2 linked regions of the Prosthecodimorpha staleyi genome follow. The protein of the gene in region 2 binds, or shares a complex with, the protein of the main gene of each other region. Links are inferred from orthologs where the notes say so. Each region holds a gene or a part of one and is shown on either strand. Other genes may lie near its edges.

Region 1 (8,478 bases), on a different replicon or contig from region 2:
CTCCAGCACCGACCGCGACCTGCTGCGCGACGCGCTGCGCGTGGTCAAGCAGTTCCGCGACATCGTGCGCAGCCATTTCAAGCTGGGGCTGTTCTGATGGCGCTCCTCGGCGCGGTGACCAAGCTGGTCGACCAGCAGCGACTGTGGGACAAGCGCTGGCTGTGGATGTTCGAGCCGGACGCGACCGGCGAGGTGGTCTCGGTCGACTGCGAGACGACCGGCTTCGACACGCGCCGGGACGATGTCGTGTCGATCGCCGCGGTGCGCATCCGCGGCAACCGCATCCTGACCTCGGAGGCCTTCCGGGCCGTGATCCGGCCCGAGGCGGCGATGACGGCGGAAGCCATGAAGGTGCACCGGATTCTGGGCTCCGACGTGGTCGACGCCCGCGTCATCCGCGAGGTGCTGCCGGAGTTCCTGGAGTTCGTCGGCACGCGCCCCCTGGTCGGCTACTGGATCGACTACGACGCGACCATGCTGAACCGCTACACGATCGAATATTACGGCCTGCGGCTGCCGAACCGGCGGATCGAGGTCTCGAAGCTCTATTACGACCGCAAATACGGCAAGGCGCCGCAGGGCTCCGAGATCGACCTGCGCTTCGCCACCATCCTGGCCGATCTCGGCCTGCCGGACCGCGTCCAGCACGACGCCTTCGAGGACGCGCTCGCGGCGGCCGAAATGTATGTCGTGCTGAAGGACATGATCGATCGCGGCGTCCGGCTCGGCCGCGATCGGCCCCGCACGGGAGGCCCGGTCGGGGTGTGACGGCCCGGCGGCGGGCCCCCAGGCGCACGAGGACCGGCACGGGGGACCGGCCGGCCGCGATCGGTCCTCCCGCGCCACGGCCGGCCGGCGAAGGGGGTACCGGTCAGGCCGCAATGAGGCTATGTCTCGCCGCGGGGACCGCGCCATGACCGAAGCCGATTTTCAGCCGCTTGCCTTCGATGTCCTGCCTGAGGCGGAGATGCGGGCGCGGGCCGACGCCTTTCTGGCGCTGATGCGCCGGCGGCGGTCGCTGCGCGCCTTCTCGGACCGTCCGGTGCCGCGCGGCCTGATCGAGACCGCGATCGCGACGGCCGGCACCGCACCCTCCGGGGCCAACCAGCAGCCCTGGACCTTCGTGGCCATCGGCGACCGGCGCGTGAAGCGGCGCATCCGGGAGGCGGCCGAGGCGGAGGAACGCGCCTTCTACGGCGGCCGCGCCGGGGATGCCTGGCTCGATGCGCTCGCCCCGCTCGGCACCGATGCCGACAAGTCGTTTCTGGAAACCGCCCCCTGGCTGATCGCGATCTTCGGCCAGCGCTGGGGCACGGCGCCGGACGGCGCCAAGGTGAAGCACTATTACGTGCCCGAATCGGTCGGCATCGCGACCGGTTTCCTGATCGCCGCGCTGCACGGCGCCGGCCTCGCGACCCTGACCCACACGCCCTCGCCGATGGGCTTCTTGAACGAGATCCTGGGTCGCCCGGACGCGGAAAAGCCCTATATCCTGCTGGTCGTCGGCTATCCGGCGGAAGGCGCCACGGTGCCGCGCATCACCAAGAAGCCGATCGGCGAGATCGCCGTGTTCATCGAGGAGGATTGAATGGCCAAGGCATACTGGATCGCCCGCGTCGACGTGACCGACCCGGAGCGCTACAAGGCCTATGTGGCAGCGAACGGTCCGGCTTTCGCCAAATATAACGGCCGCTTCCTGGTGCGTGGCGGTCCGTTCGACAATCCGATCGGCTCGGCGCGCGATCGCAACGTGGTGATCGAGTTCGACAGCCTGGACGAGGCGCGTGCCTGCTACGCCTCGCCCGAATATGCCGCCGCCATCGCAGCGCGCGGCGACGGCGCGGTGATCGATCTGATCATCATCGGCGGCTATGACGGGCCGCAGCCGGGCGCCTGAGCGCCGGCGGGACGGAATCGCGCGCTTCGGCCGCGATCGGTCGCCGGCCGACGCGAGGTTTTGCTTGCGTCGCGAAGGCGTTCCGGCCAAGTTTCACAGCCCGGCGGGGTCGTTCGCGACCGGTTCGCCATGTGGTTCCACCGGGCCGCATGGATGACCGGTGCCGCCGGGGCAGGCCCACCGACCAGCGCGCCGAGACGCCGGCCGCGCGAGGCATCATCCAGAGTTCGAGCCCCATGAAAGTCACCGTCGAGCGGGCGCATCTCCTCAAGTCGCTGAACCACGTGCACCGCGTGGTCGAGCGCCGCAACACGATCCCGATCCTGTCCAACGTGCTGTTGCGCGCGGAGGGCGGCGAACTGAAGCTGAAGGCGACCGACCTCGACCTGGAAGTCTCCGAGGCGATCCCGGCCATGGTGGCCGAGCCCGGCGCCACCACGGTTCCGGCGCACATGATCTATGACATCGTGCGCAAGCTGCAGGACGGCGCCCAGATCGAACTGGCTACCCGCAACGACGGCGCCACGCTCGACCTGAAGGCCGGCCGCTCGAAATTCGCGCTGCAGATGCTGCCGGAGACGGATTTCCCGGATCTGACCGCCGGCACCTTCGGCCATCGCTTCTCGCTGTCCGCGGCCGACCTGAAGCGCCTGGTCGACCGGACCCAGTTCGCCATCTCGACCGAAGAGACGCGCTACTATCTGAACGGCATCTATTTCCACACCGTCGAAGGCGGCGGCGAGTTGCGTTTCCGCGCCGTCGCCACCGACGGTCATCGGCTGGCCCAGGCCGAGATGGTCGCCCCGCACGGCTCGGAGGGCATGCCGGGCATCATCGTGCCGCGCAAGACCGTCGGCGAGATCCAGAAGCTGGTCGAGGATCCGGAGGCCAAGGTCGGCGTCGAGGTCTCCGACAGCAAGATCCGCCTGACCTTCGCGGCCGCCGGCGAGGGCGCCACCGGCGCCGTGGTGCTGACCTCGAAGCTGATCGACGGCACCTTCCCGGAATATGGCCGGGTCATCCCGCAGGGCAACGACAAGGAACTGAAGGTCGACCGCGACGAGTTCGCCGCCGCCGTCGACCGCGTCTCGACCATCTCGTCGGAGCGCGGCCGCGCCGTGAAGCTGACGGTGGGCGACGGGCGTCTGGTCTTGACCGTGGTCAATCCGGATTCCGGCTCGGCGACCGAGGAACTGGCGGTCGAATACGAATCCGATCCGCTGGATATCGGCTTCAACAGCCGCTACCTGCTCGACATCGCCGGCCAGTTGGAGACCGATACGGCCGTGTTCCGGCTGGCCGATCCGGGCTCGCCGACGCTGATCCACGATTTCGGCCAGACCAACGCGCTCTACGTCCTGATGCCGATGCGGGTCTGACCGACCCGTTGCGGCCTGCCGGATAGGCGTGACGCCGGCGGCAGGACGCCGCAGGCGTCAGGGCGTTGCCAGCACCTGGGCGCAGGTCTCGGGCAGGTCGGCGAGCTTCATCGGCGGCTTCGGCGGGGAGGGCGGCGACGGTTTCCAGGGCTCGGGGCCGAGCCACCAGGCCAGATCGGTGCCGCAGCCGTCGCCCTCGGGAGGCCTGTCCTGGTCCTTGCAGTCGGCGATGCCGGCCGGGCAGGCCAGCCGGACGTGGAAATGGTAGTTGTGCCCGTACCAGGGGCGCACCTTGCCGAGCCAGCGGGCCCGATCCGCGCCGCCGTCCTTCCAGTCGCACAGCGCCTTCTTGATCGCCGGATGCACGAAGATGCGCGCGACCTCCGCGTCGCTCGCCGCGCGCCGGATCAGCCGGGCATGCGCCTCGGTCCAGACCCGGGTGTCGATCTCGCGGGTCGCCATCCTGACCATCGAGACGGCGCTGATCGATTCGCGCTCCTGCAGCAGAAGTTCGCGCTGCGGCATGGCGAGCAGCCAGATGTCGGCGTCGAGCCCGATCTGGTGGCTGGCATGGCCGGTCAGCATGGGGCCGCCGCGCGGCTGCGACATGTCGCCGATCAGCAGGCCTGGCCAGCCGTCGCGCCGCGCCGCCTCGGCGAAGCGTTCCAGATAGGCGATCAGCGCCGGATGGCCCCAGTTGCGGTTCCGGCTGAGCCGCATCACCTGCCATGCCGGCCCGTTGACCGGCATGGCGACGCCACCGGCGAGGCAGCCCCGGGCGTAGGACCCGATCGAGCGGGCGGCCAGCGGCGCGGGCTGTGTCATCGAACCGAACAGCACCTTGGCGGCATCGGCCGGCAACCCGTTGCGGGCCGCGACGATCTCGGCGCGGCTCTCCTCGGCGGTCGACTGCCCGTGCGCCGGCAGGCCCAGCCCGCACAGGACGGCCAACCCCACCGCCAATCCCCAAACCGGCCTTGCCACCATGCCGCTCCGTCCGTCTCCCGGCATCCCGCCAAGCCCGATTCGTCGCGGCATCGCCGCGTTGGCATCAGCCTAGATCATCTGCGTCGCCAACGGAATCAGGCCGAAGCGACGGCCACCGGCTGGGCAATGGTCGATCCGAGCATGGTCTCGCGCCCCTGAGGATGGCGGATTTCGAGATCAAGTTGGGGCAGCGGATCGGCCGATGCAGTCCTGTCGGGGCCGGCTTGCGTAAACCGCCGGCAGGCTGCCGCCGAGAACCAGTACAACGCGGCCGCCCCGGGCTATGGCCGGATCGGGATCTTGGCCTGCACATGGCGGCCGGCGGCGCGATCGGGCCTGGGTCACGGCGATAGGGTGACGGTTCGACAACTCCCGCGGAGCGTTCATTTTCAACGCTCCGGCTGTCGATCGTCTGTTTTTCTTTCTGTCGCGAAAACAAACACGCGCAAATCGCTTGTGTCGCGCGCCAATGAAGTACATATAAGGAACTCGTAGATTTGGCCGATATGGCTTTGCGGTGTCAGAGACCCGCCATCTTCCTTCGAATTTCCGATCGCCAAGGCATGCGCTGTTCCGGCGCGACCGTCGCTCGATTCGAATCCTGGAATGAATTCAGGCACTGACCACGGATGTACTGGCAGTCGGAGTTCATTGCTGATCGAACCGGAGCGGCGCATGCGGCGCATCCCTCGTGGTCGAAGAGCCCGTGGTTCGATCCAAGGGGAGGATGCTCCTCCCTTTCGATCGGACCTAGGGGCCTCGCGGAGACCCGCACGCATGGCCAGTCGCACGACCGAGACCACCGTCCGCTTCTCGAAACCCTTTCTGCTGCCGGGTTTCGACCTGTCGCTGCCGGCCGGCGACTACCGCGTCGATCATGATGAGGAAGCCCTTGAAGGCCTCTCCCAGATCGCCTGGCACCGGGTCGGCTCGTTCATCCACCTGCCGGGCATCGGCCAGTCCGGACCGACGCGCCAGATGGTGCCCATCAAACCCGCAGACCTCGAAGCCGCATTGGAAAAGGACAACAGGGGCTCATGACCACCGCCAACCATCCGCGTCGCGGCTCCGCGCCGAACCGCTCCGAAGAGCAGACGCATCTGTTCGCCATCGGACAGGCCGTCCGCCTCAAGGGCGGCTTCGGGCAGCTGTCGCGGTCCTCGGATGTCTATCGCATCACCGGCACGCTCCCGCCGCGGGGCGACCAGCCGCAGTATCGCATCCGCAACGAGGCCGAACGTCACGAGCGCGTTGCCATGCAGGACACGCTCGAACCGCTTCGCGCCGCGCCCGGCGAAGAAGCCGCTCTCATCGAAAGAACCTTCGGACATGGCTAAGGCACAGAAGCGCAGCAACCGCGAGACCCGCAAGCCGAAGCAGGACAAGCCCGCGGCCAAGCCGCCGGTCCTCGGCGCCGGCCAGAACAAGGTGACGGCAGCCTTCAGCACCGACCGGACCAAGGGCAAGACCTGATGCCCGTGGCGGCCCGCGGTTCGAGGGCGCGGCCATGAAGGTCGTGATCGAATTCTACCGCATCCGCCCCTCGGACAAGGCCTGTGCGATCATCGGACGGGAGACCGCCGAAGCCGCCGACCGAAACGCGGCGATCGCCGTCGCGCTTCAACTTCGGGAGACCCTCGACATGCCACAGCGGCCTGACGGCATGTCGATCTATGACGGTGAGGGGAACAAGTTCCACTCTGGATCGTTTGATGATGACGCAGTTCCGGACTGAAAGGCCGCCGCATGGACGCCCCACGATTTGACAGAGCCCGCGCGCGGCAAGCCCTCGCGCTCGGCGTCTGGGAGAACGAGGGCGGAGCGCCGGCCACCGCGATCCTCGACCATCAGTTCGGGCGACGCATCGAAAGCGATCGATCCTGGACGGTCTATCACGTCTTCACCGGCGTCCCGGCCCGCCGCGGCGGTGCGCCGATGACGGGCCTTAGCCGGTCGGAAGCGACCGACGGCATGGTGTCGCTCAATCGGCTCGATGCGCGGGTCAACGCCCGGCGCCGCCGCGAGCGCGAACTGCCGGCATCGTCGTCGGCGGCGGTCGCGGCCGACGAGGCCCCAACCGGCAACCCACCAACCGACACGGCCGCACCCGATACGGGGCCGACGCAGACGGCGCCGACCGGAACGGGCCGCCGATCATGACGCTGGCTTTTCCCAATCCGACCCGTAGTTTCGATCGGGCGCGCAATGCGGTCCGCTTCCTCGGTCACGACGGCATGTTCGAGGTCCGGTTCTTCGTCGAAGCGGCGGCGCTCGGCGGTGCCGGATCGCGTGGCGGCGCGGAACTGACGGAAGACGAGTGTTTGTCCGCCTTCGATCGGCTGCGCAGTACCATTCAGGCGGTCGCGCTGAAGGCCTATGCCGGCCGGCGGCTCGACAGCTACACCTTGACCACCACCCAGTTGCGATAGTGGGGCCGATGCTCATTCGTTGCGGTTACGAAATCACCATGTCGTTTGACCAGCCCACGGCGCTGGTCTGCCTGTTGTCGGTCCATGAGGATCGGCGCGCCGACATCCGAAGCCAGGAGACGGCCTTCACGACTCCCGAAGTGCCGATGTCGATCTATGTCGACCTGTTCGGCAACCGCTGCCGGCGGCTCGTCGCGCCGCCGGGCGACTTGATGATCTGGGGCGATGCGACCGTCGAGGATAGCGGTCACCCGGACCCGGTGCTGCCCTGGGCGCGCGAGATCCCGGTGACCGATCTGCCGGATTCGACGCTCGCCTATCTGATGGGCAGCCGGTATTGCGAGACGGATCGTCTCAGCCAGATCGCCTGGGACCATTTCGGCAAGATCCCGCCGGGCTGGGGACGCGTCCAGGCGATCTGCGATTTCGTCAACAATCACATCAAGTTCGACTATCTGCAGGCGCGTTCGACGCGGACCGCCTACGAGGTCTATCACGAGCGCATCGGCGTCTGCCGAGACTTTGCGCATCTGGCCGTCACCTTCTGCCGCTGCCTCAACATCCCGGCCCGCTACGTCAATGGCCATCTCGGCGATATCGGCGTGCCGGTCGTCGAGCCGATGGATTTCAGCGCCTGGATCGAGGTCTTTCTCGACGGTGCGTGGCGCACCTTCGACCCGCGCAACAACGTGCCCCGGATCGGCCGCATCGTGGTTGCCCGCGGTCGCGACGCCGCCGACGTGCCGCTGGTCAACTCCTTCGGCCCGCATGTGCTGAAGACATTCCGCGTTTGGACCTACGAAGTGCGGCAGGCCGCCTAGCCTCGTTCCGATCCGGCGGGGCGGTCCCGCCGCTTCAGACCTTCATCCGGCCGCGCGCCATTCCCCATTTTCAAAAGCCTCCATACCCTTGATAATGGGAGGGTATCGGGCGCGTGGGGACAGTTGGTGGCGAACGAAGACTGGCATGGCAAGATCGGGGGTCCGCAACGGCGGGCGCTCGTCGTTCTGGGCATGCATCGGAGCGGGACCTCTGCGCTGGCCGGGAGCCTCGCGGCTCTCGGGGCGGGCACGCCGGCGCGCCTGATGCGGCCGGCGCGGTTCAATCCGCGCGGATATTGGGAGCCGGTCGCCATCGTCGCGGTCCATGACGAAATTCTGAGTGCGATCGAGATCGAGTGGTCGTCCTGGCGCTCGGTACCCGCCGCATGGTTCCGCTCGGATATGGCGGCCCGCTACCGGGCGATCCTGTCCGACCTCGTCCTGTCCGAGTATGGCGCGTCGCCCCTGTTCGTCGTGAAGGACCCGCGCATGTGCCGGCTTCTGCCACTCTGGCACCGGGTCTTCGCCGGTCTTGGGATTGCTCCGGCTTTCCTCATTGCGCTCCGCCATCCGCTGGCCGTGGCCGCCTCGCTGGAGCGTCGGGAAGGGATCGGCACCAGTCGTGCCGTTCTCGTCTGGATGCGTCACATGCTGGAAGCGGAAGCCTCGACGCGGGACCGGGTCCGTGCCTTCGTGAGCTACGAGGGTGTGCTCGCCGATTGGCGCGCGGAACTGGGCGAGGCCGGCCGTCGCATCAAGTTCGATTGGCCGCTCGACGAAGACGACCGGCGGGCTGCGGTGGACGCCTTCCTGTCGGCGGACCTCCGCCATCATGCGCCGCCGCCCTTCGACGACGCCCTCCAGGGCATCCTGCCGCACGCCGCCACGGTCTATCGGCTTCTGAACGCGCTCAGAGCCGGCGACGACAGCGCCGCAAACCGGGCGACGCTGGATGCCATTCGTCG
Region 2 (9,789 bases):
CCGGCACCGGTACCGTCCATTCCGCTCGACAGTCCCGATCGCTTCGTCAATCGCGAACTGTCGTGGCTCTCCTTCAATCGGCGCGTCCTCGAAGAAAGCGCCAACACCAACCATCCGCTGTTGGAGCGCCTGCGCTTTCTGTCGATCTCGGCCAACAATCTGGACGAGTTCTTCATGGTGCGCGTTTCGGGGCTGATCGAACAGCATCGGGCCGGCATTCTGACGCGGTCGGACGACGGGCTGACGCCGGCCGAACAACTGACCCGGATCGGGGAGGCGGCCGAGGCGCTGACCGACGAGCAGCAGCGGCTGTGGGGTGAGTTGAGGGCGGAACTCGCGGCCGTCGGGATCGTCATCGCCGATGGGTCGTCGCTCGACAAGGCGACCCGCGCCTGGCTCGACCAGTATTTCCTGACCCATGTCTTCCCGGTCCTCACGCCGCTCGCCTGCGATCCGGCGCACCCCTTTCCATTCATTCCCAATCTCGGCTTCTCGCTGGTGCTCGATCTGGCCAAGATCGGCAGCAGCGCGACCATGACGGCGCTGATCCGCATTCCCCCCAAGATCGACCGATTCATCGAATTGCCGGCGAGCGAGACGGAGCCGGGCATCCGCCGCTTCATCAGCCTCGAGAACATGATCGGCCTGCACATTGCCGGCCTGTTCCCGGGCTACCAGTTGCGCGGCAAGGGCGCTTTCCGGGTGATCCGCGACTCCGACATCGAGATCGAGGAGGAGGCCGAGGATCTGGTCCGGGTGTTCGAGACCATGCTGAAGCGGCGGCGTCGCGGTTCGGTCATCCGATTGGAGATCGAGGCGCATACGCCGGAGCGTCTGCAGTCCTTCGTCGCCCGGGCCCTCGGCGTCGCTTCCGACGGCATCTTCCAGGTGGAAGGTCTGCTTGCGATGACCGAGCTGTCGCAGCTTGTCGGCGTGGAGCGGCCGGAGCTCAAGTTCACGCCCTACGAGCCTCGATTTCCGGAGCGGATCAAAGAATTCGGCGGCGACTGTTTCGCGGCGGTCAAGGCGAAGGATCTGATCGTCCACCATCCTTACGAATCGTTCGACGTCGTCGTCCAGTTCCTGAGCCAGGCGGCGCGCGATCCGGATGTGGTCGCCATCAAGCAGACCCTGTACCGGACCTCCAAGGACAGTCCGATCGTCAAGGTTCTGTCGGAGGCGGCCGAGTCGGGCAAGTCGGTCACGGCGGTCGTCGAACTCAAGGCGCGCTTCGACGAGGAGGCCAATATCCGCTGGGCGCGGGATCTGGAGCGCGCGGGCGCGCAGGTCGTGTTCGGCTTCGTCGAGCTGAAGACCCATTCCAAGTTGTCGCTGGTCGTCCGCCGGGAACGGGGCACATTGGCGACCTATTGCCATATCGGCACCGGCAACTATCACCCGATCACGGCGCGCATCTACACCGACCTCAGCTATTTCACCGCCGACCCGACGATCGGCCGTGATGTCTCGAAGATCTTCAACTACATCACCGGCTATGCTCAGCCGCACGAACTGGAGAAGATGGCGATCTCGCCGCTGACCATCCGGCCGCGCATTCTGCAGCATATCGAAGCCGAGATCGCCCACGCCAAGGCAGGCCGCCCGGCGCAGATCTGGGCGAAGATGAACTCGCTGGTCGATCCCCGCATTATCGACGCGCTCTACGAGGCGAGCCGGGCCGGCGTCCAGATCGACATCGTCGTACGCGGCATCTGCTGCCTCAGGCCGGGCGTCCCCGGTCTGTCCGACAATATCCGGGTTAAGTCGATCGTCGGCCGTTTCCTCGAACACAGCCGTATCCTGTGCTTCGGCAACGGCCATGGGCTTCCCTCGCCGCAGGCGATCGTCTACATCGGCTCGGCCGACCTGATGCCGCGCAACCTCGACCGTCGGGTCGAGGCGCTCGCTCCGCTGACGAACCCGACCGTCCACGAGCAGGTGCTGGACCAGATCATGGTCGCCAACCTGCGGGACAATCAGCAGAGCTGGCGTCTCCTTCCGGATGGCGGGCACGAGCGCATCGTACCGGCGGCGGGCGAGGAACCGTTCAACGCCCATAAATACTTCATGACCAACCCGTCGTTGTCCGGCCGTGGAAAATCACTCAAATCCAATTCTCCCAAATCGATCGCCGGGCGAAATCACCGCTCCTGAGGCGGTGCACCCCGGCACTGAGGTTGCGCCCGGTCGACTGAGCGGGCGCGGTCCGATCGCGGTCATCGACATCGGCTCGAATTCGGTCCGTCTGGTCATCTACGAGCGGCTCTGCCGGTCGCCGACACTGCTTTTCAACGAAAAGGTCCTGGCCGGCCTCGGCAAAGGCGTGGGCAAGACCAACCGCCTCTCGGACGGTTCGGTGACGGCTGCACTGGCCGCCGTGCGCCGGTTCCGGCATCTGGCCGACCAGTCCGGCGCGATCGAACTGCATGTGCTTGCCACCGCCGCGGCGCGCGAGGCGGCCAACGGGGCCGCCTTCGTTGCGGAACTCGAGCGGATCTGCCGGGTGCCCGTGCGCGTCCTGAGCGGACCCGAGGAAGCCTATTTCGCGGCCCTCGGGATCGTTTCGGGGATGCACCAGCCGAGCGGCATCGCCGGCGATCTCGGCGGCGGCAGCCTGGAACTGGTCGAGGTCAACGGCACGGAACTCGGCCAGGGGCGGACCTTTCCGCTCGGCGGCATCCGGCTGTCGGAGGCTGCCGAAGGATCGGCGCGCAAGGCCGAGAAGATCGCCGAGGACATCCTCAAGTCCTCCGACGTTCTCGCCCGCGGCGCCGGGCGGCCCTTCTATGCGGTCGGCGGCACCTGGCGCTCGTTGGCCCGTCTGCACATGTTCCAGACCGGCTATCCGCTGCATGTGATGCATGAATATTCGCTGCCGGCGGCGGAAGCGCTCGACTTCTGCCGGATGGTGGCGCGCGGCGACATCGAGGCGCTCGACCGGATCGAGGTCATCTCCAAGCAACGGCGCGACCTGCTGCCTTATGGCGCCACGGTGCTTGCGCAGATCATCAAGATCGGCAAGCCCAGCGCGATCATTCTCTCGGCGTTGGGATTGCGCGAAGGCCTGCTGTTCGAACGGCTGGCGCCGGACGAACAACGGCTCGATCCGCTGATGGCGGCAGCCGAGGAACTGGCCATCCTGCGCTCGCGATCCCCGCGCCATGCGCTTGAACTCGGCCCCTGGACGGGGGCCGTATTCCGTGCGCTCGGCATCGACGAGACCGCCGAGGAGGAGCGGCTGCGCAACGCGGCCTGCCTTCTGTCCGACATCGGTTGGCGGGCCCATCCCGACTATCGCGGCGAGCAGAGCCTCAACGTGATCGCCCATGCGGCCTTCATCGGCGTCGATCATCCCGGCCGGGCCTTCCTGGCCCTGGCAAGCTACTATCGGCACATGGGTCTGATCGACGATGCGCTGAGCCCGCGCATCCGGGAACTGGCCTCGGTGCGGCTGAAGGAGCGCGCCCGCTGCCTCGGCGCGGCGTTTCGGGTCGCCTATATCCTCTCGGCCGCGATGCCTGGCGTCATCCCGCTGGTCGGTGTCGCGGCCCGCGGCAGCACGCTCGTCATGACCCTGCCGCGCGATCTCGCCGAACTCGATGGCGAGGTGCTGCAGCGCCGCCTGCGCCAACTGGCCAAGCTCGGTGGACTGGACGCTGCCGTCGAAGTCGTCGCCTGAGCCGCGCCGGAGGTCTGACCCCATGACCCGCGAGGTCCAGCAGCGGCCGCCTGCGGTCGTCCGCGTCGCCGATCTGGTCGCACGCGGGCTTGTTGCGCCGGAAGCGGCGCCGGCCGTCGAGCGGGTGACGCAGGAATTCTCCCTGCGGATCACCGCCGAGATGGCCGCAGCCATCGATCCGGCCGATCCTTCCGATCCGATCGCCCGCCAATTCGTGCCCGGGACGGCGGAACTCGATATCGCGCCGGACGAGGTTGCCGATCCGATCGGCGACGGTGCGCATGAAATCGCACCCGGACTGATCCGCCGCTATCCGGACCGGGCGCTCCTGAAGCCGACCCATCTGTGCCAAGTCTATTGCCGCTTCTGCTTCCGGCGCGAGACGGTCGGCGGCGATCCGGGCCTCGGCGAGGCCGAGCTTGCAGCCGCACTCGACCGCATCCGTGCAGAGGCGGGCCTGTTCGAAGTGATCCTGTCGGGCGGTGATCCGCTGGTCCTGTCGGACCGGCGGATCGGCCGGATCCTTGATGCGCTCGACGCCATCGATCATGTCGGCGTGGTCCGCTTCCATACCCGCATACCGATCGTCGACCCGGCCCGAATCACGCCGGCCTTGCTGAACCTGCTCGACCGACGAGCTGCGATCTGGTTCGTGCTGCACGTCAACCATGCCTCAGAACTGACGGAAAACGCGAAGAAATCGATCCGCGCCTTGAGCAGGGCGGGGGTCCCGCTGCTCGCCCAGACCGTCCTGCTCAAGGGCATCAACGACGACGCCGCGATCCTGGAGGATCTGTTCCGGTCTCTGGTCGCGCTTCGGGTGAAACCCTACTACCTGCACCATCTCGACCGCGCACGCGGTACCGGCCATTTCCGGACTTCCCTCGCCGAGGGCCGGTCGCTGATGCGCACCCTGCGCGGCCGTCTGACCGGGATCGCCCAGCCGACCTACATGCTCGACATCCCGGGCGGATACGGAAAGGTGCCGGTCGGTCCGGACTACGTGGCATCAGCCGGGCCCGGGCTCTATCGGGTGACCGATCCGCATGGGGCGACGCATGACTATCGTGACGGCTCGGACGGCGTGCCGGACTGAGGCGGTGCCTATCGGTCGCGGCCGCGCCGGTCGATGCCGAAGATGAGGCCGAGTTCGACCGCCTCGCCGCCGAACCGGGCGCGAACCGCGTCCATCGCGCGTTCCGCCTTGGCGCGCCGACCCGCCCCCTCGTCGACCAGGTCGGCCGGATCGCAGGCCTCGGCGGGCACCAGATCGGCGACGCCGATACCGATGAGCCGGAAGGCACGGCCGTCGCATTCGCGCTCGACCAGGTCCCGGCCGGCACGGAAGATGCGGTCGGCCAATTGGCTGGGATCGGATAGCTTCCGGTTGCGGGTGACGGTCTTGAAATCCTGCGTCTTCAGCTTGACGGTGACGGTGCGTCCGCCGATTCCGGCCTTCTTCAGCCGCGCCGAGACCTTTTCGGAGAGCCGGCGCAGGATCGGCTCCAGGCGCGCGAAGGCGGCGATGTCGTCGTCGAAGGTGACCTCGGCGGAAACGCTCTTGGCCTCACGGTCGGGCGTGACGCGGCGATCGTCTTCGCCGCGCGACAGGCGCGCAAGGCGCTGGCCCATGACGCCGTAGCGCTTCATCAGGGCGGTCTCGTCCATGGACTGCAATTGACCGATCCGGCGGATGCCGTCGCGTTCGAGTTCGGCGGCGAGCGCCTTGCCGACGCCCCAGATCAGCGTGACCGGTTGGGCAGCCAGGAAGGTGCGCGCCTCGACGGCGCCGATCACCGAGAAGCCGCGCGGCTTCTCGAAGTCGGAGGCGATCTTGGCCAGGAACTTGTTCGGCGCGAGACCAACCGAAATGGAGATGCCGATTTCGTCTTCGACCCGCTTCGCGAAGCGGGCGAGGGTCAGGGCCGGGGCGGCGTGGTGCAGGCGATCGGTGCCCGAGAGATCCAGGAAAGCCTCGTCGATCGAGACCGGTTCGACCAGCGGCGTCAGTTCCAGCATCAGCTGCCGGACCTGGCGGCCGACCTTGACGTATTTCTCCATGTTCGGCTTGATCACAACGGCCTGCGGGCAGGCCGCCAATGCCTTGAACATCGGCATGGCCGAGCGGACGCCGTGGATGCGGGCCAGATAGCACGCCGTCGAGACGACGCCGCGCTTGCCGCCACCCACAATCACCGGTACATCCCGCAAGGATGGATCGTCGCGTTTTTCGATCGAAGCGTAGAAGGCGTCGCAATCGACATGGGCAATCGAAAGCCGATCCAGTTCAGGATGGGCGACAAGGCGGGGACTGCCGCAGGATGCGCAGCGCCACGCTCCCGGCCGCGAAGGGACCAGGCAGTCACGACAGAAGCCCTCAACCCCTGAGTTCTGGGTAGGGAGCACGCTTCTCGTTCCTGTTTCGTTTCTGCGTCGATGCAATATACTCTTTCCGCGTCCGCCGGCCAGTGGCATCCGGCGTGCGTCCGGGGCGCCGGCGGCGCCGGTCAGTTCGAGGAGGGTCCGGTGACGCATTTCACGGTCGCCGTCGTGATCGATCACGATCCTGACAGCCCCGAGGGGCGTGCGGACCTTGCCGCGACGCTGCAACCCTTCCACGACTTCAAGCGCACCGGGATCAACGACGCCTATGTGCGGGATGTCGATGCGATGGATCGGGTCGTCGAACGCCTCGGCGAATGGCCGGGCGGTGATCTCAGAGGGGTGGCCATGTCCTTCGGATGGGGCTACCTAAACGATTCGGATGCGATCGATATCCAGGGACCGCACCGCTTCGGCCATCTCCTGGTGTTGAATGGCTTGGCAGCGCGTGCGATCGACCGCACCAATCCCAACGGGCGCTGGCTCGGCTGGTCGCTCGGCGGCGGCAGGCCGTTCCTGTGTCGCGACCGTGTGCTTCCCCATGACTATGCCCGGCTCGGCGATATCGACTGGCGGACCATGCGGAGGCTGGCGCGCGACCGCAGGCGGGTCCGGCTCGCCGAGGTCAGTCAGGCCGCCGGAATCCCGCTGAGCGACGCCGACGCGGTGCATCGCCGGGTGGGGGAATGGCTCGAGGTCTGGCGTCAGATGCCCGAGCCGCGGCCCTATGGCCGGGAATTTTCAGCCTGGCTGCGCCAGCAGGCCGGTGGCGCCGCCGCCCGCTGGCACGCGGCCGCCCCGGTCCTGCCGGCAACCGGGCCGGGCGAGCGGCTGGAGGACTGGGTCGCCTGGGCGCCGGGCTTCGGCGCCACGGCCGTGGTGGTCGACGGCCGGTGGCACGAGAACGGCCCGGCCGGATCAGGCGATCCCGCGGATGGCGCAACCATCTCCTGGGCCGCGTGGGACCGGCAGATCATGGATCTGATCGACACCCAGCGCCGACGCCACCCGCAGGCCTGGCTGGCCATGGTCGACTGTCATTGCTGAGCGTGCGCCGAGATCACGCCGGCAATGTAAGCTTCGACTTCGGCCCAGCGATTGGCGCGCAGGTTCATGCCCGGGATTTCCCGTGCCATGGCGAAGAAGCGCGGATCGGCCACGAACTGGATTACATGGGCTTCCGGCAGGGTCTCGCGCACCGAAACAAGATTCGAGGGCGAATCGTCAAGGAAGAACACCGGCCCCTCGGCACGTGCCGCGAGGCGGGCCATGGCCGGCCCCTTCGGTCCGTCATTGGTCAGCACAGGATAGGGCAGACCGCGTGCGGTCAGCGATATGCGGCGGGTTTCCCGGTGCTTGTGCGGAGCGTTGGTCAGCAGGACGACGTCGGCCCGCTCGGCCAATCGGCCGAGAACCTCGACGGCGTCCTCGACCACCTCCTGGTGGGCGATCTCGTCGTCGAAGAAGCCGAACAGGAGACGGCGGACATCGTCCTGCCCGGCGGCCTCGTCGGTGGCGCCATGACGGATGTTTCCGGTCAAACCGTAGCTGACGGCATCCAGCCGGAAGCCGGAGCGCTCCAGATAGCGCTCGAAATGGCGCACGAAATAGACGGCCACTTCATCGACATCGGACACGACCAGAGGGCGACCACCATAGGGCAGGGCGTCGATGGCGGAGAGGATATCGAGGCTGTGCGGATCGAGGGTCATTCCGGATGGGGTCCCGACAGTCGGTGATGAGCTGCGGCAACCATCAGGGGACGGAGCCGTCGGTTCTCGGTGAATTCCAGCAGGAGCGATTCGTCGTTCATGAGGAAATCGAGTATGCCTGCCAGGAAGCCCGGATCGGAGGCGGCAACGCGCAGCGTTTCCGGCCCGATCCCGCTCTCGGCCAGGAAGCGGCCGAGATGCTCGGGTCGTTCGGCCAGAAAACCGAGTGCCGCGATCGCGATCCCCTCGGCCTCGTCATGGTTCATATGATCCCGTCGCTGCTCACGTCGCACGGAGCGAACCTCCGGTTTGCCAATGCGAAACGAATTATCACTAAAATCGAGCGCTGGGCAGAGATTGCGTTTGTGCAGAGTAGAGAGAGACAGAATGGCGAAGACCGTGCTGATCGTCGAGGACAACGAGTTGAACATGAAACTGTTCAACGATCTCCTCGAAGCCCACGGCTACCGGACGCTGCAGACCCGCAACGGCCTGGATGCCATGGATATCGCCCGGTCGCACCGGCCGGATCTGATCCTGATGGATATCCAACTGCCCGAGGTGTCCGGCCTGGAGGTGACCAAGTGGCTCAAGGAGGATGACGACCTCCGCGCCATCCCGGTGATCGCCGTGACGGCCTTCGCCATGAAGGGCGACGAAGAGCGCATCCGGCAGGGCGGATGCGAGGCCTATATCTCCAAGCCGATCACGGTCGCCAAGTTTTTGGAAACCGTTCGCTCGTATCTTGGGGATGCCTGATCAAAAGTCGAGGCGACTTTTCTCTCGACGCAAGATCAGTTCTTCCGGAGCCAACGATGACTGCCCGCATTCTCGTCGTCGACGACATACTGGCCAATGTCAAGCTGCTCGAGGCGCGGCTGACGGCTGAGTATTTCGATGTCGTCACGGCAATGAACGGTCTCGAGGCGCTCACCATCTGCGCCGAAGTCATGCCCGACATCGTGCTTCTCGACGTCATGATGCCTGGCATGGACGGATTCGAGGTCTGCCGACGGATTAAGGCCAATCCGGCGACCGCCCATATCCCGGTGGTCATGGTGACGGCGCTCGATCAGATTTCCGATCGGGTGAAGGGCCTGGAGGCGGGCGCCGACGATTTCCTGACCAAGCCGGTCTCGGACGTGGCCCTGGTCACCCGGGTCAGGAGTCTCTCCCGGCTGAAGATGTTGACCGATGAGCTGCGCATGCGTGCGGCGGCCAGCCGGGACAGAAGCATCGAGGGCGATTTCGACATCGATCAGGTCGTCGGCTCCGCCAAGGGGCGCATCCTGGTGGTCGAAGACCGGCGTTCCACGGCCGAGCGTCTGCAGGCCATGCTGGGCGCGGCCCATTCGGTGACGCTGCAGGCCAATCCGCAGGAGGCGCTGCTGACGGCCGCGGACGGGGCCTTCGAACTGGTCGTGGTCAGTCTCGCACTCGCCAATTTCGACGCGCTCCGGCTCTGCTCGCAATTGCGCTCGCTCGATCGGACTCGGATGCTGCCAATTCTGCTGATCGTCGATCCGGAAGATCAGCCGCGCCTGCTGCGCGGGCTTGAGATCGGGGTCAACGACTATCTGACCCGCCCGATCGATCGCCAGGAACTGCTGGCGCGGGTCCGTACCCAGATCCGGCGTAAACGCTACAACGACCACCTGCGCGACAATGTCCAGCAGACCATCGAGATGGCGGTGACCGACGGCCTGACCGGGCTCAACAATCGGCGCTACATGTCGACCCACTTGGCGACGCTGACCGAGCAGGCCAAGGAGCGCGGCAAGCCGCTGTCCATCCTGATCCTCGACATCGATTTCTTCAAGGCGATCAACGACACGCACGGTCACGATGCCGGCGATGAGGTGCTGCGCGAATTCGCCGACCGGATGCGGTCCAACGTGCGCGGCATCGATCTGTGCTGTCGCTACGGCGGTGAGGAATTCGTGATCGTGATGCCGGATACCGACCTCACCCTGGCGCAGGTCGTGGCCGAGCGGCTGCGCCAGCGCGTCGCCGGGG

The links.
Region 1: the proteins of KL771_RS22540 (region 2) and dnaN are in contact, whole or in part, in a solved structure (PDB 1OK7), measured with the Escherichia coli proteins. The link is inferred for Prosthecodimorpha staleyi from one-to-one orthologs.

What each region holds. Positions count from the first base shown.
Region 1 is NZ_JAHHZF010000013.1:174,443-182,920, forward strand. What follows is about bases 1,227-4,204. They hold dnaN (DNA polymerase III subunit beta), read left to right. Parts: upstream 1,227-2,133; coding sequence 2,134-3,276; downstream 3,277-4,204. Other genes in these bases: KL771_RS23730 (nitroreductase family protein), read left to right, coding at 1,227-1,588; KL771_RS23735 (DUF1330 domain-containing protein), read left to right, coding at 1,589-1,897; mepA (penicillin-insensitive murein endopeptidase), read right to left, coding at 3,334-4,204. Also shown: KL771_RS23720 (putative nucleotidyltransferase substrate binding domain-containing protein), read left to right, coding at 1-97; KL771_RS23725 (3'-5' exonuclease), read left to right, coding at 97-768; more of KL771_RS23730, read left to right, coding at 914-1,226; more of mepA, read right to left, coding at 4,205-4,263; KL771_RS23750 (hypothetical protein), read right to left, coding at 4,653-4,940; KL771_RS23755 (hypothetical protein), read left to right, coding at 5,041-5,304; KL771_RS23760 (hypothetical protein), read left to right, coding at 5,301-5,600; KL771_RS23765 (hypothetical protein), read left to right, coding at 5,593-5,736; KL771_RS23770 (hypothetical protein), read left to right, coding at 5,771-5,998; KL771_RS28320 (hypothetical protein), read left to right, coding at 6,010-6,423; KL771_RS23780 (DUF1488 family protein), read left to right, coding at 6,420-6,692; KL771_RS23785 (transglutaminase-like domain-containing protein), read left to right, coding at 6,701-7,513; KL771_RS23790 (sulfotransferase family protein), read left to right, coding at 7,640-8,478. UniProt on the Escherichia coli protein: Confers DNA tethering and processivity to DNA polymerases and other proteins. Acts as a clamp, forming a ring around DNA (a reaction catalyzed by the clamp-loading complex) which diffuses in an ATP-independent manner freely and bidirectionally along dsDNA.
Region 2 is NZ_JAHHZF010000012.1:157,147-166,935, reverse strand. What follows is about bases 3,935-6,734. They hold KL771_RS22540 (DNA polymerase IV), read right to left. Parts: upstream 6,086-6,734; coding sequence 4,784-6,085; downstream 3,935-4,783. Other genes in these bases: KL771_RS22535 (hypothetical protein), read left to right, coding at 6,230-6,734; KL771_RS22545 (lysine-2,3-aminomutase-like protein), read left to right, coding at 3,935-4,775. Outside these bases: KL771_RS22555 (RNA degradosome polyphosphate kinase), read left to right, coding at 1-2,154; KL771_RS22550 (Ppx/GppA family phosphatase), read left to right, coding at 2,159-3,679; more of KL771_RS22545, read left to right, coding at 3,702-3,934; more of KL771_RS22535, read left to right, coding at 6,735-7,108; KL771_RS22530 (hypothetical protein), read right to left, coding at 7,099-7,773; KL771_RS22525 (DUF3572 domain-containing protein), read right to left, coding at 7,770-8,039; KL771_RS22520 (response regulator), read left to right, coding at 8,161-8,532; KL771_RS22515 (PleD family two-component system response regulator), read left to right, coding at 8,589-9,789. UniProt on the Escherichia coli protein: Poorly processive, error-prone DNA polymerase involved in translesion repair and untargeted mutagenesis. Copies undamaged DNA at stalled replication forks, which arise in vivo from mismatched or misaligned primer ends.